DNA from 2 places in the Streptomyces sp. NPDC029139 genome. Region 1 is predicted to be linked to the other one. Evidence: predicted binding sites of a transcription regulator. Region 1 holds the regulator's gene; the other holds the start of a gene.
The links. Region 1 encodes HspR, which represses chaperone genes until heat shock. Its sites were predicted from a motif close to TTGAGNNNNNNNNNCTCAA; they were not measured.

Region 1 (12,424 bases):
ACCGGGAGCGGAGTGCCGCACGTGACCCCCGTTACGGCGCGACAGGCCGGAACGCGCCGGGGCACGTCGGAACCTACGGAAAAGGCCCCCGCCGGCATCCGGCGGGGGCCTCTCTCGTACGTACGGCGTTACAGCGTGCCCAGCTTGATGAGGGAGAGCAGCGCGACCAGCTGGATCGCCGACGCGCCCAGTGCCTTCGGCCACGGCAGGTCGTGCGAGCGGCTCACCATCGTCGTGAAGAGCGCGGCCGCCGCCAGCCAGGTGATCCAGCCGAGGACCTGCACCAGGCCGTTCTCGCCGCCCAGGAAGAGCGCGAAGACCAGCCGGGGCGCGTCCGTGATCGACATGATCAGCATCGACAGGCCCACGGTCGGCTGCCAGGAGCCGTCGCCGCCGAGCTGGCGGGCCAGCGTGTGGGTGACCGCGCCCAGGATCAGGCCGGCGATCACGAAGCCGACGCCCGTCATCAGGACGTACGGGATCGCCGTCGACAGCGTCGCGTTGATCGCCTCGTCGCGCGCCTTGTCGAAGCCGAAGATCGCCAGCAGACCGTAGAGGAAGGTGACGACCAGCGCCGGGCCCCAGACGGCGTGGTCCCGCATCTGCAGGAACGTCGGGGCCGGGCGCAGCACGATGCCGCTCAGGAGGGCCTTCCAGGGCAGGCGGGGGCCCGTGGGGACGGGGGCGGCCTGGTAGCTCGCGCCGCCGACGTAGGGGTCCTCGTTCACGCTGAACATCTGCGTGTGGCCCGGGGTGTTCGCCGCGTAGTGCTGCTGCTGTTGCTGCTGCGGCCCGTGCGGGTCACCGAAGTACTCCGGCTCCCCGTACCCGCCGCCGCTGCCCTGAGGGGCCTGCGGGGGCCACTGCTGCTGCGGGTGGGGCGGCGGGGCCGCGTTGTACCCGTACGGCGCCTGCTGCGGTCGATGTTGCGGGGGGCGGTTGTCCCGGCCGCGTCCGTTCCTGAATCCAGCCACGTCATCGAACGTACCCGCTCCCGCCGTGAGGGGCTCAATCGCCACCGAGCTTGCCGCTGAGCTGTGACATCCCCTAGGGGGTCTCCGGGGCCCGGACAGGGCTCGCGAGCAGGGCCCGGGCAGGGCCGGCGAGCAGGGCCCGCGCGGAGGGGCCGCGAGCAGGGCCCGGGCAGGGGCCTGGCAGGGGGCCGGACACGAGCCCCGCCCCCCGCCGCCCCCCCGCACGCCCCCGGACCACGGGAAAGGGCCGCCCCGCGATGCTCGCGGGACGGCCCTTCTCGTGTCGTACGGACGCGACCGGACTACTCGGCCGACACCGGCTCCGCCACGGACTCCTCCGGCTCCGGCTTCGCCTTCACCGAGTCGAGCAGCAGCTGCGCCACGTCGACGACCTGCACGGACACCTTGGCCTTGCCCTCGTTCTTCTTGCCGTTGACCGAGTCGGTCAGCATGACCAGGCAGAACGGGCAGGCGGTGGAGACGATGTCCGGGTTGAGGGACAGGGCCTCGTCGACGCGCTCGTTGTTGATGCGCTTGCCGATCCGCTCCTCCATCCACATCCGCGCGCCGCCGGCGCCGCAGCAGAAGCCGCGCTCCTTGTGGCGGTGCATCTCCTGCTGGCGCAGGCCCGGGACGGCGGACATGATCTCGCGCGGGGGCGTGTAGACCTTGTTGTGGCGGCCCAGGTAGCAGGGGTCGTGGTACGTGATCAGACCGTCGACCGGGGTCACCGGGATCAGCTTGCCCTCGTCGATGAGGTGCTGGAGCAGCTGCGTGTGGTGGATGACCTCGAACTCGCCGCCCAGCTGCGGGTACTCGTTCGCGATCGTGTTGAAGCAGTGCGGGCAGGTGGCGACGATCTTCTTCGCCGACTTCGGCTTCCTGGTCGACTCGTCCTCGTCGTCCTCGCCGAACGCCATGTTCAGCATCGCCACGTTCTCCTGGCCGAGCTGCTGGAACAGCGGCTCGTTGCCGAGGCGGCGGGGCGAGTCACCCGTGCACTTCTCCTCGCCGCCCATGATCGCGAACTTGACGCCCGCCATGTGCAGCAGCTCCGCGAAGGCCTTGGTGGTCTTCTTGGCGCGGTCCTCCAGGGCGCCTGCACAGCCGACCCAGTAGAGGTAGTCGACCTCGGTGAGGTCCTCGACGTCCTTGCCGACGATCGGGACCTCGAAGTCGACCTCCTTGGTCCACTCGACGCGCTGCTTCTTGGCCAGACCCCAGGGGTTGCCCTTCTTCTCCAGGTTCTTGAGCATCGTGCCGGCCTCCGAGGGGAAGGCGGACTCGATCATCACCTGGTAGCGGCGCATGTCGACGATGTGGTCGATGTGCTCGATGTCGACCGGGCACTGCTCGACGCAGGCGCCGCAGGTGGTGCAGGACCACAGGACGTCCGGGTCGATGACGCCGTTCTCCTCCAGCGTGCCGATCAGCGGGCGCTCGGCCTCGGCGAGCGCGGAGGCGGGCACGTCCTTCAGGGCCTCGGCCGAAGCCTTCTCGTTGCCCTCCATGTCCTTGCCGCCGCCGGCGAGCAGGTACGGCGCCTTGGCGTGCGCGTGGTCGCGCAGCGACATGATCAGGAGCTTGGGGGAGAGCGGCTTGCCGGTGTTCCAGGCGGGGCACTGCGACTGGCAGCGACCGCACTCGGTGCAGGTGGAGAAGTCGAGGATGCCCTTCCAGGAGAACTGCTCGACCTGGGAGACACCGAAGACGGCGTCCTCGGCCGGATCCTCCCAGTCGATCTCCTTGCCGGCGGTCGTCATCGGCTGCAGCGGGCCCAGGGCGGTGGAGCCGTCGGCGTTGCGCTTGAACCAGATGTTCGGGAAGCCGAGGAAGCGGTGCCAGGCGACGCCCATGTTGGTGTTCAGCGAGACCGTGATCATCCAGGTGAAGGACGTGACGATCTTGAGCGCCGCGAAGAAGTAGGTGAGGTGCTGGATCGTGCTCAGGTCCAGCCCGTCGAGCAGCGCGATCAGCGGGTACGAGGCGAAGAAGCCCGGCTCCCAGCCGGTCACGTGGTGCTGGACGCCCTCCAGTGCGCGCAGCGTCATGATGCAGACGCCGACGATCAGGATGACGGCCTCGACGAAGTACGCCTGACCGGTCTTGGAGCCCGCGAAGCGGGACTTGCGGCCCGCCCCGCCCGGCCGGTTCAGCTGCCGGATCACGATCAGGGTGACGATGCCGAGCACGGTCATCAGGCCGAGGAACTCGGTGAAGATCTCGTACGGCAGCCAGTCGCCGATGATCGGGATGAGCCAGTCGGCCTGGAAGAGCTGGCCGAAGGCGTTGACGATCGTGAGCAGCAGCGAGAAGAAGCCCACGGCCACGAACCAGTGCGCCACGCCGACGACGCCCCAGCGGTTCATCCGGGTGTGGCCGAGGAACTCCTTGACCAGCGTGATGGTGCGCTGTGTGGGGTCGCCGGTGCGCGTGCCCGCGGGCACGGGCTGGCCGAGCTTCACGAAGCGGTAGATCTGCGCGATGGCGCGGCCGAACAGCGCGACGGCTACCACCGTGATGACGATCGACACGATGATCGCGGCGAGTTGCATGAAGGGCTCCTCGGGCGGGCCTGCGAGGCGGAGTACCGACACTGCCGAGTGTGGCACTACTAAGCGGTAACTTATTCAGTCCGTGCTGAGATTACCGCCTCGCGGTGCCCCGCTGTAGCGGCGCTTGCGGTGATCTGTGTCGCTCAGGCAAGCCTTGCCGGCCGGGTGTTCCCCGCCGCCGCGCGACGTCTTCGGACTGCTGGAAGGGTACGCGCCAGGATGGCGAGATCCATCCCCAGCCAGTGATGGTCCACATAGTGGAGATCGAGCAGCTCACGCTCCTCCCAGGGCAGCTCCGAGCGCCCGCTGATCTGCCACAGGCCCGTGATCCCCGGCCGTACCGAGAGCCGGCGGCGCGCCTCGCCGGTGCACTCGCGGTGTCCGGGGGTGAGGGGACACGGGCCGACCAGCGACATCTGCCCCCGTACGACATGGAGCAGAAGCGGCAGTCCGGCCAGCGGACTCTTCGTGCGGAAGGTGAACATCGTGAAGGTCCGGCCGCCCCGGCCGGCGACGGTCCGGCGGCGTGTCACCCCGCCGGTGCCGGCGGTGGAGAGCGCCAGGGACAGGGCGAAGGCCGAGATCAGCGGGGACAGGACGGCCAGCAGGAGGAGTCCTCCGAGGAGGTCGAGTGCGCGCTTGGCCGTCATTCCCCACACCCTTTCGAGGGACAATCATGGGATATTCGTGGGATATGCCCGCTATGCCCCGGCAGGGGCACCCCGGACTCTCTCATGAGGAGCGGCGTCCGGCCGGGGAATGACGCGCCCTCCGCGCCTCTTTGAGTGACCGGCAGGGCGAAGAGTTGAGTCACCCAGACTCAGGTCTGTTGACGGGTCGGGATCCGTCATGCATCCTTGAGTCAGTTCCACTCAAGTCGGTCAGCTGGAGGAATCGAAATGGCACGTGCGGTCGGCATCGACCTGGGCACGACTAACTCCGTCGTCAGCGTTCTGGAAGGCGGCGAGCCCACCGTCATCACCAACGCCGAGGGCGCCAGGACCACGCCGTCCGTCGTCGCTTTCGCGAAGAACGGCGAGGTGCTCGTCGGCGAGGTGGCCAAGCGTCAGGCGGTCACCAACGTCGACAGGACCATCCGGTCGGTCAAGCGCCACATGGGCACCGACTGGAAGATCGACATCGACGGCAAGAGCTTCAACCCGCAGCAGATGAGCGCCTTCATCCTGCAGAAGCTGAAGCGCGACGCCGAGGCGTACCTGGGCGAGAAGGTCGTGGACGCGGTCATCACCGTGCCCGCGTACTTCAACGACTCCGAGCGTCAGGCGACGAAGGAGGCCGGTGAGATCGCGGGCCTCAACGTCCTGCGCATCGTCAACGAGCCGACCGCGGCCGCCCTGGCGTACGGCCTGGACAAGGACGACCAGACGATCCTCGTCTTCGACCTCGGTGGCGGCACCTTCGACGTGTCGCTCCTGGAGATCGGTGACGGCGTCGTCGAGGTGAAGGCCACCAACGGTGACAACCACCTCGGTGGTGACGACTGGGACCAGCGTGTCGTCGACTACCTGGTGAAGCAGTTCCAGAACGGCCACGGCGTCGACCTGGCCAAGGACAAGATGGCTCTCCAGCGTCTCCGCGAGGCCGCGGAGAAGGCGAAGATCGAGCTGTCGTCCTCCACCGAGACGTCGATCAACCTGCCGTACATCACGGCCTCCGCCGAGGGCCCGCTGCACCTGGAGGAGAAGCTCACCCGGGCTCAGTTCCAGCAGCTGACCGCGGACCTCCTGGAGCGCTGCAAGACGCCGTTCCACAACGTCATCAAGGACGCGGGCATCAACCTGTCCGAGATCGACCACGTCGTTCTCGTCGGTGGCTCCACCCGTATGCCGGCCGTCGCCGAGCTCGTCAAGGAGCTGACCGGTGGCCAGGAGGCCAACAAGGGTGTGAACCCGGACGAGGTCGTCGCCATCGGCGCGGCGCTGCAGGCCGGTGTCCTGAAGGGTGAGGTCAAGGACGTTCTGCTCCTCGACGTGACCCCGCTGTCCCTGGGTATCGAGACCAAGGGCGGCATCATGACCAAGCTGATCGAGCGCAACACGACGATCCCGACGAAGCGTTCGGAGATCTTCACGACGGCCGAGGACAACCAGCCGTCGGTACAGATCCAGGTCTACCAGGGCGAGCGCGAGATCGCGGCGTACAACAAGAAGCTCGGCATGTTCGAGCTGACCGGTCTGCCGCCGGCGCCGCGTGGTGTCCCGCAGATCGAGGTCGCGTTCGACATCGACGCCAACGGCATCATGCACGTGACCGCGAAGGACCTGGGCACGGGCAAGGAGCAGAAGATGACCGTCACCGGTGGCTCCTCGCTGCCGAAGGACGAGGTCGACCGGATGCGCCAGGAGGCCGAGCAGTACGCGGACGAGGACCACCGTCGTCGCGAGGCCGCCGAGACCCGTAACCAGGGTGAGCAGCTGGTCTACCAGACGGAGAAGTTCCTCAAGGACAACGAGGACAAGGTCCCGGGCGAGGTCAGGACCGAGGTCGAGACCGCTGTCGCGGAGCTGAAGGAGAAGCTCAAGGGCGACGACACCGCGGAGATCCGTACCGCCACCGAGAAGGTCGCGGCCGTCTCCCAGAAGCTCGGCCAGGCGATGTACGCCGACGCCCAGGCCGCCCAGGCCGCGGGCGGCGAGACCCCCGGCGCCGACACCAAGGCCGATGACGATGTCGTCGACGCCGAGATCGTCGATGACGAGAAGCCGAAGGGTGGCGCTGCCTGATGACGGAGGAGACCCCGGGCTTCGAGGAGAAGCCCGACGTCCCCTCCGGCGCCGGATCCGACGACGCCGCCGAAGCCGCCGAGACCCCCTCCACGGAGGAGGTCCCGGCGGCCCCGGCCGGGGACGTGAGCCAGACCGCCGGTCTGACGGCCCAGCTGGACCAGGCACGCAGCGCGCTCTCCGAGCGCACCGCGGACCTCCAGAGGCTCCAGGCCGAGTACCAGAACTACCGCCGCCGCGTGGAGCGGGACCGGGTCACGGTCAAGGAGATCGCCGTCGCGACCCTCCTGACCGAGCTCCTGCCCGTGCTCGACGACGTCGGCAGGGCCCGGGACCACGGTGAGCTCGTGGGCGGGTTCAAGTCGGTGGCCGAATCGCTGGAGACCGTCGTCGCCAAGATGGGTCTGCAGCAGTTCGGCAAGGAGGGCGAGCCCTTCGACCCGACGATCCACGAGGCCCTGATGCACTCGTACGCGCCGGACGTCACCGAGACGACCTGCGTGGCGATCCTGCAGCCGGGGTATCGCATCGGCGAGCGGACCATCAGGCCCGCCCGCGTGGCCGTGGCCGAGCCTCAGCCCGGGGCGACGCCGGCCGCGAAGGAAGAGAAGTCGGCCGACGAGGAGAGCGGTGCCCCCGAGGAGGGGTGACGCAATGATCGTCCGGGAGGAGGGACGTCGATGAGCACGAAGGACTTCGTCGAGAAGGACTACTACAAGGTTCTCGGCGTCCCCAAGGACGCCACCGACGCCGAGATCAAGAAGGCGTACCGGAAGCTCGCCCGCGAGAACCATCCGGACGCCAACAAGGGCGACGCGAGCGCCGAGGCGCGCTTCAAGGAGATCTCCGAGGCGAACGACATCCTCGGTGACCCCAAGAAGCGCAAGGAGTACGACGACGCCCGCGCGCTCTTCGGCAACGGCGGCTTCCGCCCCGGGGGACCGGGCGCCGGCACGTTCAACTTCGACCTGGGCGACCTCTTCGGAGGCGCCCAGGGTCCCGGCGGCGCGGGCGGGGCGGGCGGCTTCGGCGGCGGCCTCGGCGACGTCTTCGGCGGACTGTTCAACCGGGGCGCGGGCGGCGGTCCGGGCACGCGGACGCAGCCGCGCCGCGGCCAGGACATCGAGTCCGAGGTCACGCTCAGCTTCACCGAGGCCATCGAGGGCGCCACGGTGCCCCTGCGGATGTCCTCCCAGGCGCCCTGCAAGGCCTGTTCGGGCACCGGCGACAAGAACGGCACGCCCCGTGTGTGCCCGACCTGTGTCGGCACCGGTCAGGTCTCGCGCGGCGGCAGCGGCTCCTTCTCGCTCACCGACCCGTGCGTGGACTGCAAGGGCCGCGGTCTGATCGCGGAGACCCCCTGCGACGTCTGCAAGGGCAGCGGGCGGGCCAAGTCCTCCCGCACCATGCAGGTCCGCATCCCCGCCGGTGTCTCGAACGGGCAGCGGATCCGGCTGCGCGGCAAGGGGACCCCCGGCGAGCGCGGCGGCCCGGCCGGCGACCTCTACGTCGTCGTCCACGTCGACGCCCACCCGGTGTTCGGCCGCAAGGACGACAACCTGACCGTCACCGTGCCCGTCACGTTCGACGAGGCGGCGCTCGGCGGCGAGATCAAGGTGCCGACCCTGGGCGGTCCGGCGGTCACGCTGAAGCTGCCCCCCGGCACCCCCAACGGCCGGACCATGCGCGCCCGTGGCAAGGGCGCGGTCCGCAAGGACGGCACACGCGGCGACCTGCTGGTGACGGTGGAGGTCGCGGTGCCCAAGGAGCTCGACGACAAGGCCCGCGAGGCCCTCGAGACCTACCGTCAGGCGACGGCGGGCGAGGACCCCAGGGCAGAGTTGTTCCAGGCCGCGAAGGGAGCTTGACCCGATGGACAGCCGACCGGGACGCAGCCGCAACCCGTACGAACTGACCGACGAGACGCCGGTGTACGTCATCTCGGTGGCGGCCCAGCTCTCGGGCCTGCACCCGCAGACCCTCCGGCAGTACGACCGCCTCGGTCTGGTCTCGCCCGACCGCACAGCGGGCCGGGGCCGGCGCTACTCGGCGCGTGACATCGAACTGCTGCGCACGGTGCAGGCGTTGTCGCAGGACGAGGGCATCAACCTGGCGGGCATCAAGCGCATCATCGAGCTGGAGAACCAGGTCGCGGCGCTGCAGCAGCGGGTCGCCGAGCTGTCGGCGGCCGTCGAGGGCGCGGCGGCGACGATGCGTCAGCGCGAGGCGCAGGTCCACGCCTCGTACCGGCGTGATCTGGTGCCGTACCAGGACGTGCAGCAGGCGAGCGCGCTGGTGGTCTGGCGCCCGAAGCGGCCCGGCGTCGAGTAGCCGGCCGGTCGCGTACGACGTAAGTGACGAGGCCCCCTCCCGGGTGGAGGGGGCCTCGTCGTGTTCACGCCGGTGGCGGAGTCAGGGGATGAGCTCACCGAGGATGTCGCCCACCGTCTCCCACCACGGCGCGGCCCCGGTCCCGAACGCGGCGGCCAGCGCGGTGCCGACGGCGCGGTCGTGGGGATCGACGGCGGCGCCCGGCCGCCACTCCGTCTCGACCCGGCCGTCGCCGGAGGACTCCAGGACGCCGATCCGCCGCCCGTCGCGGACCAGCCGGCTCTCGTGCCAGGAGCTGGGCACCAGGCGGTAACGGGTCCCGTCGACGCGGGCGTCGACCCGGTACGACCGGCGCAGCAGCCGCCCGCGGGCCGGCCGGAGCCTGGCGGGCCGCCCGTCGACGGTGAGGGTCAGGAAGGCGGCCTTGCGGGTCCCGATGGGGACGTGCTCGTTCACCGGGGCCCCCGGGGCCCGGACGAGCTCCACGGTGGGCGTCCCGTGCCCGGAGACCCGCAGGGTGCCGGCCGGGCCGTCCAGGTCGATCTGTACGTACATGAGGGTCAGTGGTCCCGGTCCAGGATTCCCGACTGGGCGATGAGATAGCCCAGTTGGGCGCGGCTGCCGCTGCCGAGGGCGGCGGCGAGCTTGGCGATGTGGGCGCGGCAGGTGCGGACGTTCATGCCGAGCCGGCGGGCGATGGCCTCGTCGACATGGCCCTCGACGAGGAGTTTGGCGATGGAGCGCTGGATGCCGCTGATGCCGTCGTGGGTCTGGGCGTACGGCACCTGCTCGCCGAAGGGGGTGGCCCGGGCCCAGGACTGTTCGAAGACGGTCGCCAGGTACTCGACCAGACCGGGGTGGCGCAGTTCCAGGGCGACCTGGCGGTCCTGGCGGGCGGGGATCAGGGCGACCGAGCGGTCGATGATGATGAGCCGCTCGATGCTCTCCTCCAGGGTCCGCACCTGGAGCCGGTCCATGCCCGCCTGTTCGAGGTAGACCTGCATGCCGTGGCTGTGCCGCGCCGTGTGCTGGTACAGGGTGCGGACGCGCACCCCGCGCTCGAGGAGCGGCTGGATGCGGTGGAGCGCGGTGTTGAGGGTGTGTTCGCTGCGTCCGCCGCCGGGCTGGATGGTCAGCAGCTCCTGCGAGCACTCGGCGGTGGCGCGGCCGAGGACGGCGTCGATGCGGTTGATGCCCTCGAGGACGGTGATCGCGTGGGTCGTCGAGGGATCCTGCGCGCTGATGGCCATGAACGGCTCGAAAACGCTGGAGAGGCCCATGGCCAGGGTGCGCCGCTCCTGGATTTCCCGCTCCAGGGGGTGGACGAGCCGGGCCAGTGCCGCCGAGGGTGGGACGGGCCGCAGCCACGCGGGGTCGTCGGCGTCGGGATGGAGAAGTGCCAGGTCCATGAGGCAGGGTGCCGCTTCTGCCTCGCTCCTGGTTATTCGCCCGGTACGCAACGCACTGGCGTACAAGTCCGATCCGGCTGCACAGAGATCGACATGACCGTGGGGATGTGTCGCTTCTAGTTCGTTCTGCGGCATTTGAACACCCCCCAGGATCCTGTATTTCAGGAACATGATGCATTGCCCTGGTGGTGGAAGCGCAAAGACTGAGCCATCGTCTTGTACGCGGGGGAGAGGAAACCATCAAGTGAGGTCGAAGCCGCTCATGTCCAGAAAACTGCTTCGCTCGGTACTTGCTTCCGTCTTCATAGGGGCGGCGGCGGTAGGAGCGCTGGCCACCAGCGACCCGGTATGGGACAGCGCTCCTGCGGGCGTTGTCGCCGCTCCCAGTGACCCGGTGTGGGACCTCGTCCCGGCCGGCGAACGCGACCCGGTGTGGGACGTCGCCCCGGCGGCCCAGATCGACCCGGTGTGGGATGCGTCCCCGGCGGCCCAGGCCGACCCGGTGTGGGACTCTGCCCCGGCCGGCGCGGACGCATGACCGTGCCGCCGGACGACCGGGTCTTCCGGCGAGAGATGGCTTCGGCCTATCGATCCGGGTGGCATTTCATCGATCTCGTCACGGCCATCCCCCACCGTGGTGATTCGTTGATGGTCACCCTCTTCGGAGAGCCGATCGTCGTCGCTCGTGAGCAGGACGAGGACGTTCGCGCCTACCGGTGCCTGCGCCGGCCCCGCGGTGCCCCGCAGCCCGTTCGCTGTGCCATCCGGTACGGCATGATTTTCGTCAATCTCGACCAGCGGGACCACCAGCTGGTCGAGCCCGAGACCCTCACCGCCACCCCCCGCAGTGCCTGAGCGGTTCCCCCGTCGTTGTAGATCGCTCAGGTACTTCCCCCACACAGCGGCGCCATCGCGGACCTGAAACGCGATGGCGCCGCTGTGCTGCCCGGGTGCGGCTCCGTCACGCCCGGCCCATGGCCCGCGTCAGCGCGATCTCGATGACCACCCGGTCCGGGTTCGGCGCCGGGGTCCGGCCGTAGCGCGCCGCGTAACGGTCCACCGCGTCCGCGACGACCTCCGGCTCCGTACGGATGCGCGCCACGCCCTCCAGCGTCGCCCAGCGCCCCTTGTCCACCTGGCAGACCGCGACGCGCGCGCCGTCCGGGCCCGCGGCCAGCACGTTGGCGACCTTGCGGCTGTGCTTGTTGGTGATCACCCGGGCGATGCCCTTCTCGCCACCCTCGGGGTCGTACGTCACGCCCACCGCCACGACGTGCGGACTGCCGTCCGGGCGCGGGGTGGTCAGGGTGCACATGTGGTACTCGCGCCAGAAGCTGAGGTACGCGTCGTCCGGATTCCTGGGGTCAGTCGCCATGCCGCGAAGCCTATCCTTGAGCGGAATGGACTCAACTTTGTGTACGCTATATGAGTCAAACGAACGGGAGTCGTACGCCCAGCAGGCACGCTGTGACAGGAGGAGAGACCGCACGTGGACGCCGAGCTGACCAACAAGAGCCGGGACGCCCTCACCACGGCCACCAGCCGTGCCGTGTCCGAGGGACATCCCGACCTCACCCCCGCGCACCTTCTCCTGGCGCTCCTCGCCGGCCAGGACAACGAGAACATCGTCGACCTGCTCGCCGCCGTCGACGCCGACCAGGCCGCTGTACGGTCCGGTGCGGAGCGGCTGCTGGCCGCCCAGCCCAGCGTGACCGGCTCCACGGTCGCGCCGCCGCAGCCCAACCGCGACCTGCTCGCCGTCATCGCCGACGCCGACAAGCGCGCGAAGGAGCTCGGGGACGACTATCTGTCGACCGAGCACCTGCTCATCGGGATCGCGGCGAAGGGCGGACAGGCCGGCGAGGTGCTGGCCCGGCAGGGGGCGAGCGCCGCGAAACTGCTCGACGCGTTCGAAAAGGCAAGGGGAGGACGCCGGGTGACCACACCCGACCCGGAGGGTCAGTACAAGGCACTGGAGAAGTTCGGCACGGACTTCACGGCCGCCGCGCGGGAAGGCAAGCTGGACCCCGTCATCGGGCGCGACCAGGAGATCCGGCGCGTCGTCCAGGTGCTCTCCCGCCGCACCAAGAACAACCCCGTCCTCATCGGCGAGCCCGGCGTCGGCAAGACCGCCGTTGTCGAGGGGCTGGCCCAGCGGATCGTGAAGGGCGACGTGCCCGAGTCGCTCCGGAACAAGCGCCTGGTCGCGCTCGACCTCGGCGCGATGGTCGCGGGCGCCAAGTACCGCGGCGAATTCGAGGAGCGCCTGAAGACCGTCCTGTCCGAGATCAAGGCGAGCGACGGCCAGATCATCACCTTCATCGACGAGCTGCACACCGTCGTCGGCGCCGGCGCCGGCGGTGACTCCGCGATGGACGCCGGCAACATGCTCAAGCCGATGCTGGCCCGCG
Region 2 (17,283 bases), on a different contig from region 1:
GTCAGCGAGACCGTGACGCCGGTGAAGTCCTCCATCGTCAGCTTGCCGACACGGGCGCGCTTGACGATGTCCTCGTAGGCCTGCCAGAACTCGAAGAAGTTCAGCGTCTCGGCCTTCTTGATGCCGGCAACGACGAGCTGGCGGTCGCCGTTGGGCTTCACCAGGTCGATCGCGAGGCCGAAGTTCACGTGCTCCGGCTTGACCAGGGTCGGCTTGCCGTCCTTCTCCGCGAAGGAGTAGTTCATCGACGGCATGGCCTTGATCGCCTGCACCATGGCGTACCCGATGAGGTGCGTGAAGGAGATCTTCCCGCCCCGGGCGCGCTTCAGGTGGTTGTTGATCACGATCCGGTTGTCGAAGAGCAGCTTCACCGGGACGGCGCGGACGGACGTGGCCGTCGGCACCTCCAGCGAGGCGTTCATGTTCTTCGCGACGGCGGCGGAGGGGCCGCGCAGCGTGATCAGCTCCGGGCCGGCCGGCGCCTGCGCCTCGCCGGCGGGTGCGGGCTTCGCGGCGGGTGCGGGCGCCTTGGCGGCGGGCGCGGGGGCCGGAGCGGCGGCGGCGGGCTTCGCCGGGGCCGGGGCCGGAGCCGGCGCCGGGGTGGCGGCCGGGGCGGGCGTGACGGGTGCCTGAGCAGCCGGGGCAGCCGGTGCGGCGGCGGCCGGAGCGGCAGGTGCGGCCTGTGCGGGGCTCACCTGCGGCGCGGCGGCGGGAGCCTCCGTCGAGCCGGGCTTGTAGTCGGCGAAGAAGTCCCACCAGGCACGATCGACCGAATTCGGGTCCTGGAGGTACTGCTGGTAGATCTCGTCGACGAGCCACTCATTGGCGCCGAAGGCGGTAGCAGGGTTCTGACCCTGCCCGTCTTGGTCGGTGGAGATGCTCGAGTTACTGGGGGACTGAGACGACACGGCGGTAACCGCCCTCTTCCGCTTCACAAGGTGATGGACAGCGGAAATAAAGGCTACGCCTCCCTGGCCGAGAGGTGCAGGCCGGGCGCTCCAACGTCGTGCAAGTCACACTTGACACGGTGTTTCGGCGCAGGGATTGGCGGGAAACAAGCGTGGTTCTGCCCTCTCGCGGGTAGGCGAGAGTGCGGCGGCCCCCCGTCCTGGGAGACAACCTCGACCATGTTCTGTTCACCTGCACGCAGAACATGCGCTTCCGGTTCGACCCTACGTCAATCCCGCGCCGGAGGGCTTCCCGGAAGAGTGACCTGGATCCGGCAGCCGCGTGACGATTCGGCCACTCCGATCTCCCCGCCGTGCAGATCCACCGCCCAGCGGGCGATCGCGAGCCCCAGCCCGGTGCCGCCGTCGCTGCCCGGACCGGCCTGAGCCGGGACCTGGCCGCGGTTGAACCGCTCGAAGACCGTGTGCCGCAGCGCCTCCGGGATGCCGGGGCCCTCGTCCTCGACCTCCAGGGCCAGCGAGTCCGGCCAGGGCCCGCGCCGGGCCCGTACGGTCACCCGGCCGTGGGGCGGCGAGTGCTTCACCGCGTTGTCGATGAGGTTCGCCATCACCTGGTGCAGCCGCTCAGCGTCCGCGTGCGCGGTCAGCTCGGGCGGCGAGACATCGAGGTGCAGATGGACGTCCGTACGGTTGTGCAGGCCGGACGTGGAGGACAGGCCGCGCTGGGACGCGGCCAGATTCGCCTCCCGGAGCACCCCCGAGAGATACGGCCAGACCTCGAACCGGCGTGCCTTCAGCGTGACGACACCGTTGTCGAGACGTGACAGGTCGAGCAGCGTCTCCACCAGCCGGCCGAGCCGCTCGGACTGTTTCAGCGCCGTGCGCATCGTCTCCGGATCGGCCTCGGAGACCCCGTCGACCACGTTCTCCAGGACCGCGCGGAGCGCGGCGATGGGGGTGCGCAGCTCGTGCGAGACGTTCGCGACCAGCTCCTTGCGGTGCCGGTCGACGGCCTCCAGGTCGTCCGCCATGCGGTTGATCGTCGAGGCGAGGGCGCCCAGCTCGTCCCGGCGGTCCGCGCCCTGCACCCGCCGGCTGAAGTCCCCGCGCGAGATCGTCCCGGCCACGGTCGTCATCTCGTCCAGCGGCGCCGTCAGGGACTGCGCCACGAACTGGGTGATCAGGAGGGTCGCGATCATCGCGAAGATCGTGATGTAGCGGAACTCCGTGGAGGTACGGATCGCCACCAGGGCCAGTCCCGAGGTGAGCAGGACCGCCCCGACGACCAGCGCGCCCAGCTTGGTCTTGATCGAGATGAGGATCCGGCGCCCGCCGCGGCGCTCGGGGCGCGGCCCCCGTCGGCTCATGGCGCCGGGGTCTCCAGCGCGTAGCCCACGCCATGGACCGTACGGATGCGCTCGGCCCCGATCTTCCGGCGCAGCGCCTTGATGTGGCTGTCCACGGTCCGGGTGCCCGAGGCGTCCGCCCAGTCCCAGACCTCCGCGAGCAGCTGCTCGCGGGAGAGGACCGCGCGCGGGGTGTTCGCCAGGCAGACCAGCAGGTCGAACTCGGTCGGCGTCAGGTGCACGTCCTCGGCCCGGACCCGGACCCGGCGCTGCGCGTGGTCGATCTCCAGCTCGCCGAGCCGCAGGATGCCGCTCCGCGGCGTCACGGCCGCCAGCGCCGCCCGCTCCACCCGGCGCAGCAGGACGTGCACCCGGGCGGCCAGCTCGCGCATCGAGAACGGCTTGGTCATGTAGTCGTCGGCGCCGACGCCGAGCCCGACCAGCATGTCCGTCTCGTCGTCCCGCGCCGTGAGCATCAGGACCGGGACCGGCCGCTGGGCCTGGACCCGGCGGCACACCTCCAGACCGTCGAACCCCGGCAGCATCACGTCGAGCACCATCAGGTCCGGCTGCCACGCCTCGGCCGCGTCGACCGCGGCCGGTCCGTCCGTCGCCGTCTGGACGAGGAACCCCTCCGCACGCAGCCTCGCGGAGATCGCATCCACGATCGTCGTGTCGTCCTCGACGACCAGCACCCGCCGCTGCGCGCCCGGAGTGGGCGCCGCACCGTGGTGAGTGGTGTGTGTCTGCTCCATTGCCCCGCCTCGCATCGCTGATGTCGGCCAGCAGCCTAGAGGCACCGGCAGCATCCCGGCTACGCAGGCCGGATGCCGAGGTGCACCACGTCCGGGACGCCCCGGGCAACCGGGATCTCTTCCGTCCGTACCCCGCTGAATCCGGCATTCCGCAAGGAGGATTCGAAATCGGCGGAGGGTTGGGCGGACCATACGGCGAGGATCCCGCCGGGGTTCAACCGGGCCGCGCAGGCCGCCAATCCCTCGGCGGAGTACAGGGTTTGGTTGCCCTCGGTGACGGTCCAGTCGGGCCCGTTGTCGATGTCCAGACAGAGCGCGTCGTACGTGTCGGTGGACGTGTGGACGTACTCGATCAGGTCCGTGTGCAGGATCACGTTGCGCGGATCGCCCAGCGCCCGTCCGGAGATCGCGGCCAGCGGTCCCTCGCGGTGCCAGTCGATGATCGCCTGTTCGCGCTCGACGACCGTGATGCGGCCCCAGCGCGGGTCGGCGGAGGCGTGGGCGAGGGAGAAGCCGACGCCGAGGCCGCCGATCAGCAGGGAGGCGGCGACGCGTCCGCCGAGGGCGTCCATCGCCGCGCCGATCAGGAGCCGCTCCGAGCGACCGTCCGAGGTGTCCATCAGGAAGGTGCCGTTGGAGATGATTTCGAAGTGCTCGTCGCGTCGGCGCAGTACGACTTCTCCGTACGGACCCTCGCGGCGGTCGAGCGTGACGGGGCTGGACATGTTCACTCACTCCCGGTCTCGGCAGGCGGTCTGGCCCGGCCATCCTCGCGGGGAGGGGGCGGCCGGGACAAACCCTTACCCGGGGAACGGGGTTCCGTGCGGGGTGACGAGCGGGGCCCCGGCGTCAGGTCAGGGGCTGGTCGGCGGGCCGCCGTCGGGCAGGGCCGCGAAGACGCGCTGCAGCGCCGCCGGACGGTCGCCGTCCGAGGCGACGACGACGCGGTGGTTGTACGTGATCACGTACAGGAAACCGTCCTGCACCGGCTTTCCGCTCGGCCGCGCGGGCACCTTTCCGTAGGCCGGATCCTCCAGTGCCGCGCGCAGTTGGGCCACTTCGGCCGGTGTCATGCGGCCGGCGCGCGGGGGCTTCGTGCCGGAGCGGGTCGTGTAGTCGCCGTCGTGGTGGACGATCAGCTGGTTGCGGACGCCGGCGAGACCGCCGTTGACGTTCACCTCCACGAGGACGTCCTGCGGCCGGGGGTCGTCGTCGTTCTTCACCGTCCCGTCCGGGCCCGTCGGGACGGGCGGGACGGGGCCGCCGCCGGTTCCGGGCGGCGTCGGCCCGGCGGTGCCGTCCTGGCTGCCGCCCTGGGTCGCGACCGGGGGCGGCTGCTCGCCCTGGCCGCCGCACCCGGCCACCGTCATCACCGGAATCAGCACGGCGGACGCGGCCCAGAGCCCCGCGTACCGCCTCCCGCGCACCATGCCCCTGATCGCCATGGGTCCGAGCATGCCTCCAGCCGATCCGATTGACCAGGGCGCGCCCACCACATGGCGCCCCTCACGCGTCCCGGACGACCCCCGTCAGCGGTCCCTCGTGGCGCCAGCCCAGGGAGTCGTACAGGGCCAGGCCGTCCGTCGTCGCCGACAGAACGCCCGTCACGGCCCCCGCCTTCGCGCCCGCCGCTTCGAGCGTGCGCATCACATTGGCGCCGAGCCCGCGGCGGCGGTGGTCGGGGTGGGTCTCGATCTGGTCGGCGACCGCGGTCGCTCCCGTCGGCGCCAGCCGGCCACGGGCGGCGAGCGTGCCGTCCGGGGCCACGATCCGGACCCGTATCACCCCGTTCCGGGTCTCGGTCGTCCGCGCGTACCCCTCCGGCGCCGGCGGCCGCGCGTCCTTGTCCAGCGCCTTGGTCATCATGAAGCCGGGGTCGTCGGGGACGGTCCACCCCGGGGCGATCCACGCCGCGACCTCGGCCGGCTCCGCCATCACCTTCAGCCAGGCGTGGGGCTCGGTGATCTCCGAGCAGAGCGCGCCCACGGACACGGCGCCCGGCGCCGGCAGGACGTGCCGGAAGACGTGCGTCGGCAGCCCCACGTCGATCCGGTAGCCCCAGGGTTCGACGACGGCGGGCGGGGTGCCCCGTGAGACGGTCCAGCCCGCCACCCACGCAGATGTAATAGCTAACATGTTCATGGAGGTATTACATCTGTTCCGGTCGGGAGGCGCAACGGTGGGCGGGAGCGGGACCCCGACCTGAGGGCGACAGAGTGATCGCTCAGAGCGAACGCGGCGCGGGGAACATTTGGCGGCTCACAAGCATTGAGTGCACATAGCTCAACTTGACTGCCGAAGGGGAGATCATGGCTGCCGAATCCACGGCGAACGCACTGCTGACGCTGCCCGTACTGCCGCTCGACGACGAGGTCGTGCTGCCCGGCATGGTGGTGCCCCTGGACCTGTCCGACAACGACGTGCGCGCCGCCGTGGAGGCCGCCCAGGCCGCCGCCCGCGCCGACACCGGCAAGCCCAAGGTGCTGCTGGTGCCCCGCATCGACGGGACCTACGCCGCGACCGGCGTCCTCGGCACGGTCGAGCAGGTGGGACGGCTGTCCGACGGCGATCCCGGCGCGCTCATCCGCGGCCGCGGCCGCGTCAGGATCGGCGCCGGTACGACCGGGCCCGGTGCGGCCCTGTGGGTCGAGGGCAGCGTCGTCGAGGAGACCGTGCCCGAGCCGCTGCCCGGAGCCGTGACCGAGCTGGTCAAGGAGTACAAGGCGCTCGCCACCACCTGGCTGAAGAAGCGCGGCGCCTGGCAGGTCGTGGACCGCGTCCAGCAGATCGACGGCGTCTCCGCCCTCGCCGACAACTCCGGCTACTCGCCCTTCCTCACCGTCGAGCAGAAGGTCGAACTCCTGGAGACCGCCGACCCGGTCGCCCGCCTCAGGCTCGCCACCGCGCAGCTGCGCGAGCACCTGGCCGAGCAGGACGTGGCCGAGAGCATCGCGAAGGACGTCCAGGAAGGTGTCGACAAGCAGCAGCGCGAGTTCCTGCTGCGGCGCCAGCTGGAAGCCGTACGGAAGGAGCTGCGGGACCTCAACGGCGAGTCCGAGGGCGACGAGTCCGACGACTACCGGGCGCGCGTGGAGGCCGCCGACCTGCCGGAGAAGGTCCGGGAAGCGGCCCTCAAGGAGGTCGAGAAGCTGGAGCGGTCCAGCGACCAGTCCCCGGAGGGCTCCTGGATCCGCACCTGGCTGGACACCGTCCTCGAACTGCCGTGGAACGAGCGAACCGATGACGGCGCGACCGGGTACGACATCCAGGGCGCGAAGGGCGTCCTCGATGCCGAGCACGCGGGCCTGGAGGACGTGAAGGAGCGGATCACCGAGTACCTCGCGGTGCGCAAGCGGCGTGCCGAGCGCGGCCTCGGGGTCGTCGGCGGCCGCCGGGGCGGCGCCGTGCTCGCACTGGTCGGCCCGCCCGGCGTGGGCAAGACCTCGCTGGGCGAGTCGGTCGCGCACGCGATGGGACGGAAGTTCGTGCGGGTCGCGCTCGGCGGCGTACGGGACGAGGCGGAGATCCGCGGCCACCGGCGTACGTACGTGGGCGCCCTGCCGGGCCGGATCGTGCGGGCGATCAAGGAGGCCGGGTCGATGAACCCGGTGGTGCTGCTCGACGAGATCGACAAGGTCGGCTCCGACTTCCGGGGTGACCCGGCGGCGGCCCTCCTGGAGGTCCTGGACCCGGCGCAGAACCACACCTTCCGGGATCACTACCTGGAGGTCGAGCTGGACCTCTCCGACGTCGTCTTCCTGGCGACGGCGAACGTCCTGGAGGCCATCCCGGAGGCGCTGCTCGACCGCATGGAGCTGGTGCGGCTCGACGGGTACACGGAGGACGAGAAGATCGTCATCGCCCGTGACCATCTGCTGCCGCGTCAGCTGGAGCGGGCCGGTCTGGAGCCCGGCGAGGTGGTCATCGAGGACGCCACCCTGCGGAAGCTGGCGGGCGAGTACACCCGGGAGGCGGGCGTACGGAACCTGGAGCGGTCCATCGCGCGGCTGCTGCGGAAGGTCGCGGCGCAGCACGAACTGGGCGACCGTGAGCTGCCGTTCTCGGTGGGTGTGGACGATCTGCGCGGGCTGATCGGGCGCCCGCACCACGTGCCCGAGTCGGCGCAGGACCCGGCCGAGCGGCGCACCTCCGTGCCGGGTGTCGCCACCGGGCTCGCGGTCACGGGCGCGGGCGGTGACGTCCTCTACGTTGAGGCGTCGCTCGCGGACCCCGAGACGGGCGCGGCGGGCCTGACCCTGACGGGTCAGCTGGGCGACGTGATGAAGGAGTCGGCGCAGATCGCGCTCTCCTTCCTGCGCTCGCACGGCGCCGAGCTGGAGCTGCCCGTGACCGGTCTGAAGGACCGGGGCGTGCACATCCACTTCCCGGCCGGCGCTGTCCCGAAGGACGGCCCGAGCGCGGGTGTCACGATGACGACGGCCCTGGCCTCGCTGCTCTCCGGCCGGCTGGTCCGCACGGATGTCGCGATGACCGGCGAGGTCTCGCTGACCGGCCGGGTCCTCCCGATCGGCGGAGTGAAGCAGAAGCTGCTGGCCGCCCACCGCGCGGGCGTCACGACGGTCGTGATCCCCAAGCGCAACGAGGCCGACCTGGACGACGTCCCGGCGGAGATCCTGGAGAAGCTGGAGGTCCACCCGGTCACCGACGTCCGCCAGGTCCTGGAGATCGCCCTCGCCCCGGCGGAGGTCGCCGTGAGCGCGGTGGCGTAGTCCTTCGGTTCACGGCGAGCGGGGCACCCCTTCATGAGGTGCCCCGCTCGGGGCGTTCCGGCCGGGTCGCGCTCCGGCCGCCGGCGGTCCCGCCAGGGCGGGGGGCGCGTTCCGGCGGGGACGCGTTCCCGGCGGGACGGAGTCGCGCTCCGGCTAGGCCGCGTTCCGGCGGCGGGACAGCAGCAGGCTGCCCGCGCCGAAGGCCGTCAGGGCCGCCGCGCCGCCGAGAGCGAAGGGCAGCGGGGAGGCGGGCGGCTCCGTGGCGTCGGCGGAGAGCGCCGGGGCGTGTTCGTCGCCGCCGTGGCCCGCGTGGCTCACCGTGGAGCGGTCGGCGTCCGCGGCGATCTTCGTCTCGCTCGGGGCCGTGGCGGCCGTCGTACCACCGAAGGTCACGTCCGAGCAGCTGTAGAAGGCCTCCGGGCTGTCGCTCCGCTGCCAGACCTTGTAGACGATGTGGCGGCCGGTCCGCGCGGGCAGGGTGCCCGTGAAGGTGTAGTGGCCGTCCGTCGCCGTGCGGGTGGTGGCGTAGGTGGCCACCGGGGTCGTGTCCAGGTCCGACCACTTCAGCGGTCGCGTCGGGTCGAAGCCCTGCTTGGTGACGTACACCGTCATCGTCCCCGCGTGCGGCGCCGTCACCCGTACCTTGAAGTCGAAGGAGCCCGCCCCGACCGCCGTCGCCGGCCAGTCCGCACGGGCCCAGTCGAGCGCCCGGTACTTCTCGCGGTTGGCCGAGCACAGCTTGCCGTCCGGGATGAGCAGCTGGTGCCGCCCGTCCGCGTTGGCGATGTTCACCTCGTTCCAGTCGTACAGCGGCTGGGTCCCGGAGTCGGCCACCAGGTCCTTGCACACCTGCGACTTCGGCGTCTCCGGACCCTCCGCGTAACAGGACGCCACCCGGCTCACCGGGTTGAAGACGGCGCCGTGCGCGCCGGCGGTGGAGGGGGTGAGGGGGACCAGCGCGGCCGCGGACAGGGTGACGGCTGCGGCGGTGCGGCGGTACGACGGCATGCGGGGCTCTCTCTCGTGCGTGGGGGAGGACGGGACGAGCAACGAGCGTCAAACGCGCGGCAGTTGATGCCGTGCGCGTCACCTTGAGCGTCGCATTGGTCCATACCAATGGGCAAGAGGGTGGGCGCGGAAAACGCGAAGACGGCCTCCCGGGCGCGCCGCCGCGCACCCGGGAGACCGCCGGAGAGGGGGCCGGACTCAGCCGTTCGCCAGCGCCTGCACCCGTGAGAGGTCGCCGTTGAAGTGGTTGTGGTCGCCGACCGTCGGGCCGGACGAGGTGTACTGCCACATCGTGTAGTACAGCCACCCCGCGGGCAGTTCGCCCACCGTCGTGGCGTACCGCGCCACCCACAGCGGGTTGGTCGAGCCGAAGCCCGAGTAGTTGCCGGTGCACTGCTTCCACCAGCTCGTCGCCGTGTAGATCACCGGGTCGCGGCCGGTCCGGTACTTGTACCGGTTCACGAAGTCACGGATCCACGCGACCATCCCCGACTGCGTCTTGCCGTAACAGGTCGAGCCGTACGGGTTCCACTCGATGTCGAGCGCGCCCGGCAGCGTCTTGCCGTCCCGGGACCAGCCGCCGCCGTTGTTCACGAAGTAGTCGGCCTGCGCCGCGCCGGTCGTCGTGTCCGGGGTCGCGAAGTGGTACGCGCCGCGGATCATGCCGACGTTGTAGGAGCCGTTGTACTGCTGCGCGAAGTACGGGTTCTTGTAGTACGTGCCCTCCGTCGCCTTGACGTAGGCCCACTTCACCCCGCTGTTCCACAGGGTCGACCAGGCCACGTTCCCCTGGTGGCTGGAGACGTCCACGCCCTCCGTCTGGACGGCCTGGATCGAGATGCCGCCGGGCTTGCCGTCCTGGCCGTCGTGCTCGATGACGCCCATACCCATGTGGGCGGAGCCGCGCGGGGGTACGGACTCGCTCCCGGCCGCGTTCGCCGCGCCCGAGAGTGCGAGGGGGAGGAGGAGGGCCAGGGTCGCGAGCGCGGCGCCGGCGAAGGTCTTTCCGGATCTGTGCACGGGCATTGCGTGCCTCCGAAAGGCTCGGTGGGGGAGCGGGGCGACATGAACTGGTGTGGACATGTCAGCCACGACGCTACGCACGTAGACCGGTTCGGTGGAAGGGGCCCTCGGTGCTGCCGTTGGTCTACTCCTGCGAAATACTGGGAGAGCTGCGGCGATGGCCGCGGCCGGAAGAAACTTTCAGCGACCGGAAAGCGCGCGAGAGGTGTTGACGTGCACGGAAGCGGTACGGGGAGTGAAGGCGAGCCCACCGCGTCGTCGACGCGCAGTGGTGTGGACCAGGAATTCCTCGCCCTCGAACGGGAGCTGGCGGTCTTTCTGCGCCGCGCCCGCGCCCAGTCGGGCGAGATGGCCCGCGAGGTGCATCCCGAGCTGGAGTCCTCCGCCTACGGGCTCTTCGTGCGGCTGGAGGACGCCGGACCGCAGCGCGCCACCGAGCTCGCCGGATACTTCGGCGTCGGCAAGGCGACCATGAGCCGCCAGCTGCGCGTCCTGGAGGACCTCGGACTCGTCGCCCGTGACCCCGACCCGGCCGACGGGCGCGCGGCGCTGGTGCGGCTGACGGAAGAGGGCCGGAACCGCTTCCGCCGGGTACGGGACGCACGGCGCGGGCGGTACGTCCGCAAACTGGCCGACTGGGACCGGGGCGAGGTCGCCGAACTGGCCCGCCTGCTGCACCAGCTGAACACCCGCGCGGAGGGCTAGGGGAGAACCGGGTCTCAGGGGAGAACCGGGCCTCACGGAAGCACGGCGAGCACCGCTGTCGCGTCGTCGTGGAGCTTCCAGCGGAAGGGGCCGCCGGCCGCCTCGTTGGCCGCCTCCAGCGCCCGGACCCGGGTGAGCAGCCCGTGCGGGCCCTCCTTGCGGAGCACCGCGAAGCAGTCCGCCCAGTCGCCCTGCCCGAACAGCTCCACCCACCGCGTCGCCCCGTCCGTGAGCGCCGCCAGGGCCCGTACCGCCGGTCGGGGCGTCGTTCCCGTCACTGCGTGCCGCGCCACCTCCGGGTCCGCCGCCACCGTGAAGAAGCCGCCGTCCCGGTTCCGCAGGCGGTCCGTCGCCACCAGGGAGCGGCGGATCTCGTCCGGCACCCGGTCGAGACGGTCGTCGAGCACCGCCCGTACGGAACCGTCCGGCGCCTCCAGGAGCAACGCGGCGTCCGAGAGGACCAGGTGCTCGACCGAGCTCGCGTTCCAGCGGGCCATCGCGACGGTCGCCTGGGGAGTGCGTACGTGAGAAAGGTCACAGGTGTCGCGGTGGGCGTCCGCGGTGCGCCGGATTGCCCGCGCCAGCACCTCGCGCAGCGTCAGGTCGGGCCGCGAAGCGGATAGTTCGGTCAAAGCGCCACCGAGCCGGGCGGTGAACCAGGGCACGTCGTGCACACAGCCGTCGTCGTCGACCGGCGGCGTCACCCCGTCGAGCACCACCACCGTCCCGCCCCCGCCGGACGCGGGGAGCGTCGCCGCTGCCCAGTCCTCGTTGGGGCGTTCGGGGCTGCCGGGAAGGGTGGCGACTTCGGTGCGCATGATCCTCAGTCTGCCCCCCGTCCGGAAAGCCTGCATCACTCCTTCACAGCGTCTCCAAACGGCCGAATATGGCCTGTACCAAGCCGCCGAGGAGCGCACGCGAGCCGGAAGGAGGGCCTCCGGGAAGCTGCGGGCGGGCATCTTGCCAAAGCCCGCACGGAAGATCCAACCGGCGCACCGCACGGGCGCGGAAAGACCCTCGCGCGGAGTTGTTCGCCAACTCATGAGTGTTGTTCACTCGTTCGGGTGGCGGAGCGGCCGATGCGCGTCCCCTTCCCAAAAGCGCTGGAATGGTCGGAAGCCGTACCAGGGGTGGGGGCGCTCTATGTGTGACCGGTCGTCACCTCTGCTTCATGGGTGGACGAGTCGAGAATGCGAGCACCGGTGCAGAAGAAGCGGCCTCGGAGCAACAACGGCACGCGGAGCCAGACCCCCGGTGACCCGCTGACCGCGGGCGGGGCCACGGGCTCCGACGCCGACGGCACCCCCGGATCCTCCGGCACCCCGGGTGTTCCCGTGGGCCGCCCCAAGCGCGTCCGTAACCGCCTGGTCGCCGGTGTCGCCCTCGTCGGCGTCACCGTTCTCGCCGCCGGCGCCCCCGCGATCCTCACCGCCTCCGGCGATCTGACCGACTCCCAGAGCCTGGTCACCCTCGCCGAACTGGACCGCCAGGCCGTCACCCTCGCCCACTCGCTCGCCGACGAGCGTGACGAGGTCGTCGCGTACATCGCCGCGGGCCGCGACGAGCAGACCGGCGACACCGAGGACAAGCGCCAGGTCACCAGCAGCCGTTCCACCCGGGTCGACCGGCAGATCGACGAGATCCGGCCCGCCGCCCCCGCCGAACTGCGCCGCGACCTCGCGGACCTGTCCGCCGTCCGCCGCACCGCGCTGACCGGCAAGGGCACCGCCCTGGAAGCCCACAAGGCGTACTCGGACGTCATCGCCAAGCTCCAGGACCTCGCGGACGAGCTGGCCGAGCGGACCCCGGCGCGCGCCGCCGAGGCCACCCGGGCCCCCGCCGCGCTGGGCCGCGCCGTCGAGCAGGCATCGGCCGCCCGCGGACTGCTCCTGGCCGCCCTCGCCGTACCCCAGCCCGAGTCCACCGGTACGACCTACGACCCGATCTCCGGCACCTACGTGCCCGACGAGCCGGAGGGCGCGGACGAGGCCGACCGTGCCCGGGACGCCCTGACCGCCGCCGCCCAGCAGGCCCGCGTCCGCGAACTGGCCTCCCTCGCCGACTTCGACCAGGCCGCCTCGGCCGCCGGGCGCGACTCCCTCGCCGGCACCGTGACGGGCCCGGACGTCAAGAGCGCCGAGCGGTACCTGACCGGACTCACCGACCAGCCGAAGCTCAGCAAGAGCGAGCGGCGCACCGACCCCGAGAAGCTGGAGGCCGCCCTCTCCGCCCGTATCGAGCAGATGCGCGGCGTCGAGTCGGCGCTCGCCACCGAGCAGGTGGAACGCCTCGCGCAGCTGCGTGACGACGATGTCACCGCCCTCGAACTGCGCATCGCCTTCCTCGGCGGCTGCCTGCTGGTCGCGATCGGCATCTCCACCTTCGTCGCCCGCACCCTCACCCGCCCGCTCGCCGTGCTGCGCATCGGCGCCGCCCGGCTCGCCGCCGCCCCGGAGACCGAGGAACCGGTCCGCTTCACCGGCCGCAACGACGAGTTCGCCCAGGTCGTACGGTCCCTCAACACCCTTCAGGACAAGCTGGCCGCGCTCGCCCGGCGCACCGAGCGGCTCGACAGCGAGCGCGCCGACCTGGCCGGCGCCCGTGACTCCCTCGCCGCCGAGCTCGCCGCCCAGCGCGCCGAGCTCCAGGGCCACACGGCCCTGCTCACCGCCGAACTCGAACGGCTCCGGCACAGCGTCCAGCACACCTTCGTCAACCTCTCGCTGCGCAGCCTGGGACTGGTGGAGCGCCAGCTCGGCGTCATCGAGAAGCTGGAGGAGCGCGAGCAGGACCCGGACCGGCTCGCCACCCTCTTCAAGCTCGACCACATGGCGACCGTCATGCGCCGCCACAGCGAGAACCTGCTGGTCCTCGCGGGCCACGAGCACGTCCACGGCCACCCCGGCCCCGTCCCGCTCGTCGACGTGCTGCGCGCCGCCGTCAGCGAGATCGAGCGGTACGAGCGGGTCACCATTCAGTCCCTGCCGCCGCACGCCCAGGTCGCGGGCTTCGCCGCGGACGACCTCAGCCATCTGGTCGCCGAACTCCTCGAGAACGCCACCTCCTTCTCGCCGCCCGACGCGCAGGTCCAGCTCTCCGGCTGGCTCCTGGAGAGCGGCGAGGTGATGCTCTCCGTCCAGGACGAGGGCATCGGCATGACCGAGTCCCGGCTCGCCGAGCTCAACGCGCGGCTCGCCGAGGCCGACCCGGCCGACGTCGCGGGGGAGGGGCTCGGCATCCGGGTCACCGCGCTGCTCGCCGCCCGCCACGGCGTACGGGTGCAGCTGCGCGAGCAGAAGCAGGGCGGGATCGCGGCCGTCATCGTGCTGCCGCTGCCGCTGCTTCCGACGGCCCCGCCGACCGCGGTCCCGCCGGCCGTGCCGGTCGCCGGTTCCGCGCCCCCGCTCAACCTCCCCGGCTCGGTGGCCGAGGCGAACTCCAACACCCTGCCGCCCCGCACCAGGGATCCCCTGGTGGAGGCGGCGGAGCGGGCGATCGCCGAGTCCGAGGCGACCCCGGAGATATCCGAGCCCGAGTCCGCCGCACACCGGGCCGCCGAGCGCGAGACCACCGAGCCTCAGGCCGCCGGGGCGGAGCGCATGGCCGCCGAGCCCGAGAGCGCCGAGCCTCAGGCCGCCGGGCCGGAGCCCCTGGCCGCCGGGGCCGAGCCGGATCCGGTGTCAGAGCCGGAGATCGGGCCCGGGTCCGCCGCCGCCCCGGCAGCGCAGGCACCCGCCCAGGACGAGACCGTCCCGGCCGACGCCGACGGGCACGAGACCGCCCCCCGGCCCTCGCCGGCCGAGACGACCCTCCAGGTCCGGCTCCCCGATGCGCCGCCGGAGCCGGACACCCACGAGCGCGCACCCGAGGAGCCCGAGCCGGCCGCCCCGCGCCTCACCGACAAGGGCCTGCCCAAGCGCACCCCGCAGATCGTCCGCCAGGCCGACAGCCCGGTCGCCCCGCGCGCGGGAGGCGTGGACGCCGAGGCGCTGCGCCGCAGGCTCGGTGGCTTCCACCGGGGCGCCGAGGAGGGACGCCGGGACGTGGAGGCGGAGATCGAAGCCGTACAGACGCACCCGCGGACGCACGTACAGCCGCAGGACGCGGGGACAGAGGAGAAGACGGGGGACACAGTCGAGGAGGCACGCAGTTGACTGCGACCGGAACATTCGGACTGAGCAGGGAAGCCCGCAACCTGCAGTGGCTGCTGGGCAACCTCGTCGAGGAGGTGCCAGGGCTCCGCTCGGTGGCCGTCGTCTCGTCCGACGGCCTGCTGCTGCTCTCGTCCGACCCCGCGGCGCAGAACGCCGCCACTCCCGCCACGGGCCGTTCCGACGGCCCCCGGGGGTCCAGCGCGGACCTGGCCACGATCGTCTCGGGCATCGGCAGCCTCACCGTCGGTGCGGCCAAGCTGATGGACGGCGGCGGGGTCAAGCAGACCATGGTGGCCATGGAGGAGGGCAGCGTCTTCGTCATGTCGATCAGCGACGGCTCGCTGCTCGGCGTGCACGCCGAGCCGGACTGCGACATGAGCGTCGTGGCGTACCACATGGCCCTCTTCGTGGGCCGCGCCGGACACGTACTCACCCCCGAACTCCGCAGCGAGCTGCGCAAATCGATGGAGAGCACCCAGTGACGTCCGCATCCCACGCCCACCGGCTGCCGGTCCGAGGAGAGGGCCGCCGCCCCGCGCGCGTGCGCCCGTACTCGCTCACCGGCGGCCGCACCCGCTTCGGCCACGTCCTGCTCGTCGAGACCTTCGTCGCGGCGCTCGAGGCGCCGCCCGCCCGCAAGGTGCTCACGGACGGCGGGCCGGCCGCCCGCGGGCTGATGCCCGAGATGCGGGCCATCGTCGAGATCTGCCGCCGGATGCGTACCGTCGCCGAGATCTCGGCGCTCCTGAAGATGCCGTTGGGTGTCGTCCGAGTGCTGCTCAGCGACTTGGCCGACCAGGGAAAGATCCGTGTGTACGGGACCGGTCACGGCACCGGCCAGCCCGACCGCGCGCTGCTCGAAAGGGTGCTGAGTGGACTCCGCCGTCTCTGAAGCCGCTGCACCGGCGCTCGCCGGAATCCCCGCCCAGCCCGAAGCCCCCGGACCCGTCCCCGTGACAGACGCCGAGGAGGGCTCCCAGGACTGGCAGCTCGACCACACCCGGGCCCCGGTCGCGACCAAGGTCGTCGTCGCGGGCGGCTTCGGCGTCGGCAAGACGACCTTCGTCCGGGCGGTCTCGGAGATCACTCCGCTGCAGACCGAGGCCCTGATGACCCAGGCGAGCGAGGAGACCGACGATCTCTCCGCGACGCCCGACAAGCTCACCACCACCGTGGCGATGGACTTCGGCCGGATCACCCTCGACGACGACCTCGTGCTGTACGTCTTCGGTACCCCGGGCCAGCAGCGTTTCTGGTTCATGTGGGACGACCTGGTGCGCGGTGCGATCGGCGCGATCGTGCTCGCCGACACCCGGCGGCTGACCGACTGCTTCCCCGCGCTGGACTACTTCGAGAGCTGCGGGCTGCCGTACATCGTCGCGGTCAACCACTTCGAGGGCACCGAGCTGTTCGAGGCCGAGGACGTCCGGGAGGCCCTCACGGTGCCCCCGCACGTGCCGGTCGTGATCATGGACGCGCGCAAGCGGTACAGCGTGATCGAGTCCCTGCTCGCGATGGTCGCGCACGCGCTCGAAGCCACCCCTGAATAGCTGATCCACGCGTTAGGAACCCGCCATGCGGAAGATACTCATCGTCGGAGCCGGCCAGTCCGGTCTCCAGCTCGCCCTCGGACTCCAGTCGCAGGGGTACGAGGTCACCCTCATGTCCAACCGCACGGCGGACGAGATCCGGTCCGGCCGGGTCATGTCCACCCAGTGCATGTTCCACACCGCGCTCCAGCACGAGCGTGACCTCGCCCTGAACTTCTGGGAGTCCCAGGCCCCGCGGATCGAGGGCCTGGGCGTGTCGGTGGCGGCGCCCGACAGCTCGCGCGCCGTCGACTGGGTCGGAAAGCTCGACGGCTACGCCCAGTCCGTCGACCAGCGCGTGAAGATGGCGGGCTGGATGGAGACCTTCGCCCAGCGCGGCGGGCAGCTCGTCATCCACGGCGCGGCAGTCTCCGACCTGGACTTCTTCTCCCGTACGTACGACCTTGTGCTGGTCTCCGCGGGCAAGGGCGAGCTGGTCTCCATGTTCGGCCGGGACGCGTCCCGCTCCCCGTACAGCGAGCCGCAGCGCGCGCTGGCCGTCGCGTACGTCCACGGTCTCGGCCCGCGCCCCGAGCACCCGGACTTCGACGCCGTGCGCTGCAACCTGGTCCCCGGCGTCGGCGAGCTCTTCGTGATGCCGACCCTGACCACCTCCGGCCGCGCCGACATCCTCTTCTGGGAAGGCGTCCCGGGCGGCCCGCTGGACGTCTTCCAGGGCGTCAAGGACCCCTCCGAGCACCTCTCCCTCACGCTGGAGCTGATGGAGAAGTACACGCCCTGGGAGTACGCGCGGGCCACCCGCGTCGAGCTGACCGACGCCAACGCCACGCTGGCCGGACGCTACGCCCCGACCGTGCGCAACCCGATCGGCCGGCTCCCCGGCGGCGGCCTGGTCCTGGGCGTCGCGGACGTCGTCGTCGCCAACGACCCGATCACCGGCCAGGGCTCGAACTCGGCCTCCAAGTGCGCGGCGGCCTATCTCGCCTCGATCGTCGAGAACGGCGACAGGCCCTTCGACGAGTCCTGGATGCAGGCCACGTTCGACCGGTACTGGAACACCGCGCAGCACGTCACGAAGTGGACGAACGCGATGCTCGGCGTCCC

Region 2: the regulator HspR is predicted to act here: its motif matches at 5,278-5,296, upstream of lon (endopeptidase La).

What each region holds. Positions count from the first base shown of each region.
Region 1 is NZ_JBVHWN010000004.1:392,596-405,019, forward strand. It holds gene ACZ4VW_RS12910 (Yip1 family protein) at 129-974, opposite strand; gene ACZ4VW_RS12915 ((Fe-S)-binding protein) at 1,277-3,529, opposite strand; gene ACZ4VW_RS12920 (sugar transferase) at 3,673-4,179, opposite strand; gene dnaK (molecular chaperone DnaK) at 4,429-6,273, shown strand; gene grpE (nucleotide exchange factor GrpE) at 6,273-6,923, shown strand; gene dnaJ (molecular chaperone DnaJ) at 6,954-8,141, shown strand; gene ACZ4VW_RS12940 (heat shock protein transcriptional repressor HspR) at 8,146-8,604, shown strand; gene ACZ4VW_RS12945 (hypothetical protein) at 8,686-9,159, opposite strand; gene ACZ4VW_RS12950 (helix-turn-helix transcriptional regulator) at 9,165-10,148, opposite strand; gene ACZ4VW_RS12955 (5'-nucleotidase) at 10,276-10,551, shown strand; gene ACZ4VW_RS12960 ((2Fe-2S)-binding protein) at 10,548-10,868, shown strand; gene ACZ4VW_RS12965 (pyridoxamine 5'-phosphate oxidase family protein) at 10,975-11,388, opposite strand; gene clpB (ATP-dependent chaperone ClpB) at 11,503-12,424, shown strand, end outside.
Region 2 is NZ_JBVHWN010000001.1:270,180-287,462, reverse strand. It holds gene ACZ4VW_RS01225 (multifunctional oxoglutarate decarboxylase/oxoglutarate dehydrogenase thiamine pyrophosphate-binding subunit/dihydrolipoyllysine-residue succinyltransferase subunit) at 1-908, opposite strand, end outside; gene ACZ4VW_RS01220 (HAMP domain-containing sensor histidine kinase) at 1,178-2,275, opposite strand; gene ACZ4VW_RS01215 (response regulator transcription factor) at 2,272-3,009, opposite strand; gene ACZ4VW_RS01210 (spermidine synthase family protein) at 3,069-3,734, opposite strand; gene ACZ4VW_RS01205 (hypothetical protein) at 3,864-4,454, opposite strand; gene ACZ4VW_RS01200 (GNAT family N-acetyltransferase) at 4,516-5,121, opposite strand; gene lon (endopeptidase La) at 5,319-7,739, shown strand; gene ACZ4VW_RS01190 (lytic polysaccharide monooxygenase auxiliary activity family 9 protein) at 7,893-8,747, opposite strand; gene ACZ4VW_RS01185 (lysozyme) at 8,946-9,773, opposite strand; gene ACZ4VW_RS01180 (MarR family winged helix-turn-helix transcriptional regulator) at 9,984-10,475, shown strand; gene ACZ4VW_RS01175 (hypothetical protein) at 10,508-11,293, opposite strand; gene ACZ4VW_RS01170 (sensor histidine kinase) at 11,666-14,629, shown strand; gene ACZ4VW_RS01165 (roadblock/LC7 domain-containing protein) at 14,626-15,111, shown strand; gene ACZ4VW_RS01160 (DUF742 domain-containing protein) at 15,108-15,521, shown strand; gene ACZ4VW_RS01155 (GTP-binding protein) at 15,502-16,179, shown strand; gene ACZ4VW_RS01150 (styrene monooxygenase/indole monooxygenase family protein) at 16,205-17,283, shown strand, end outside.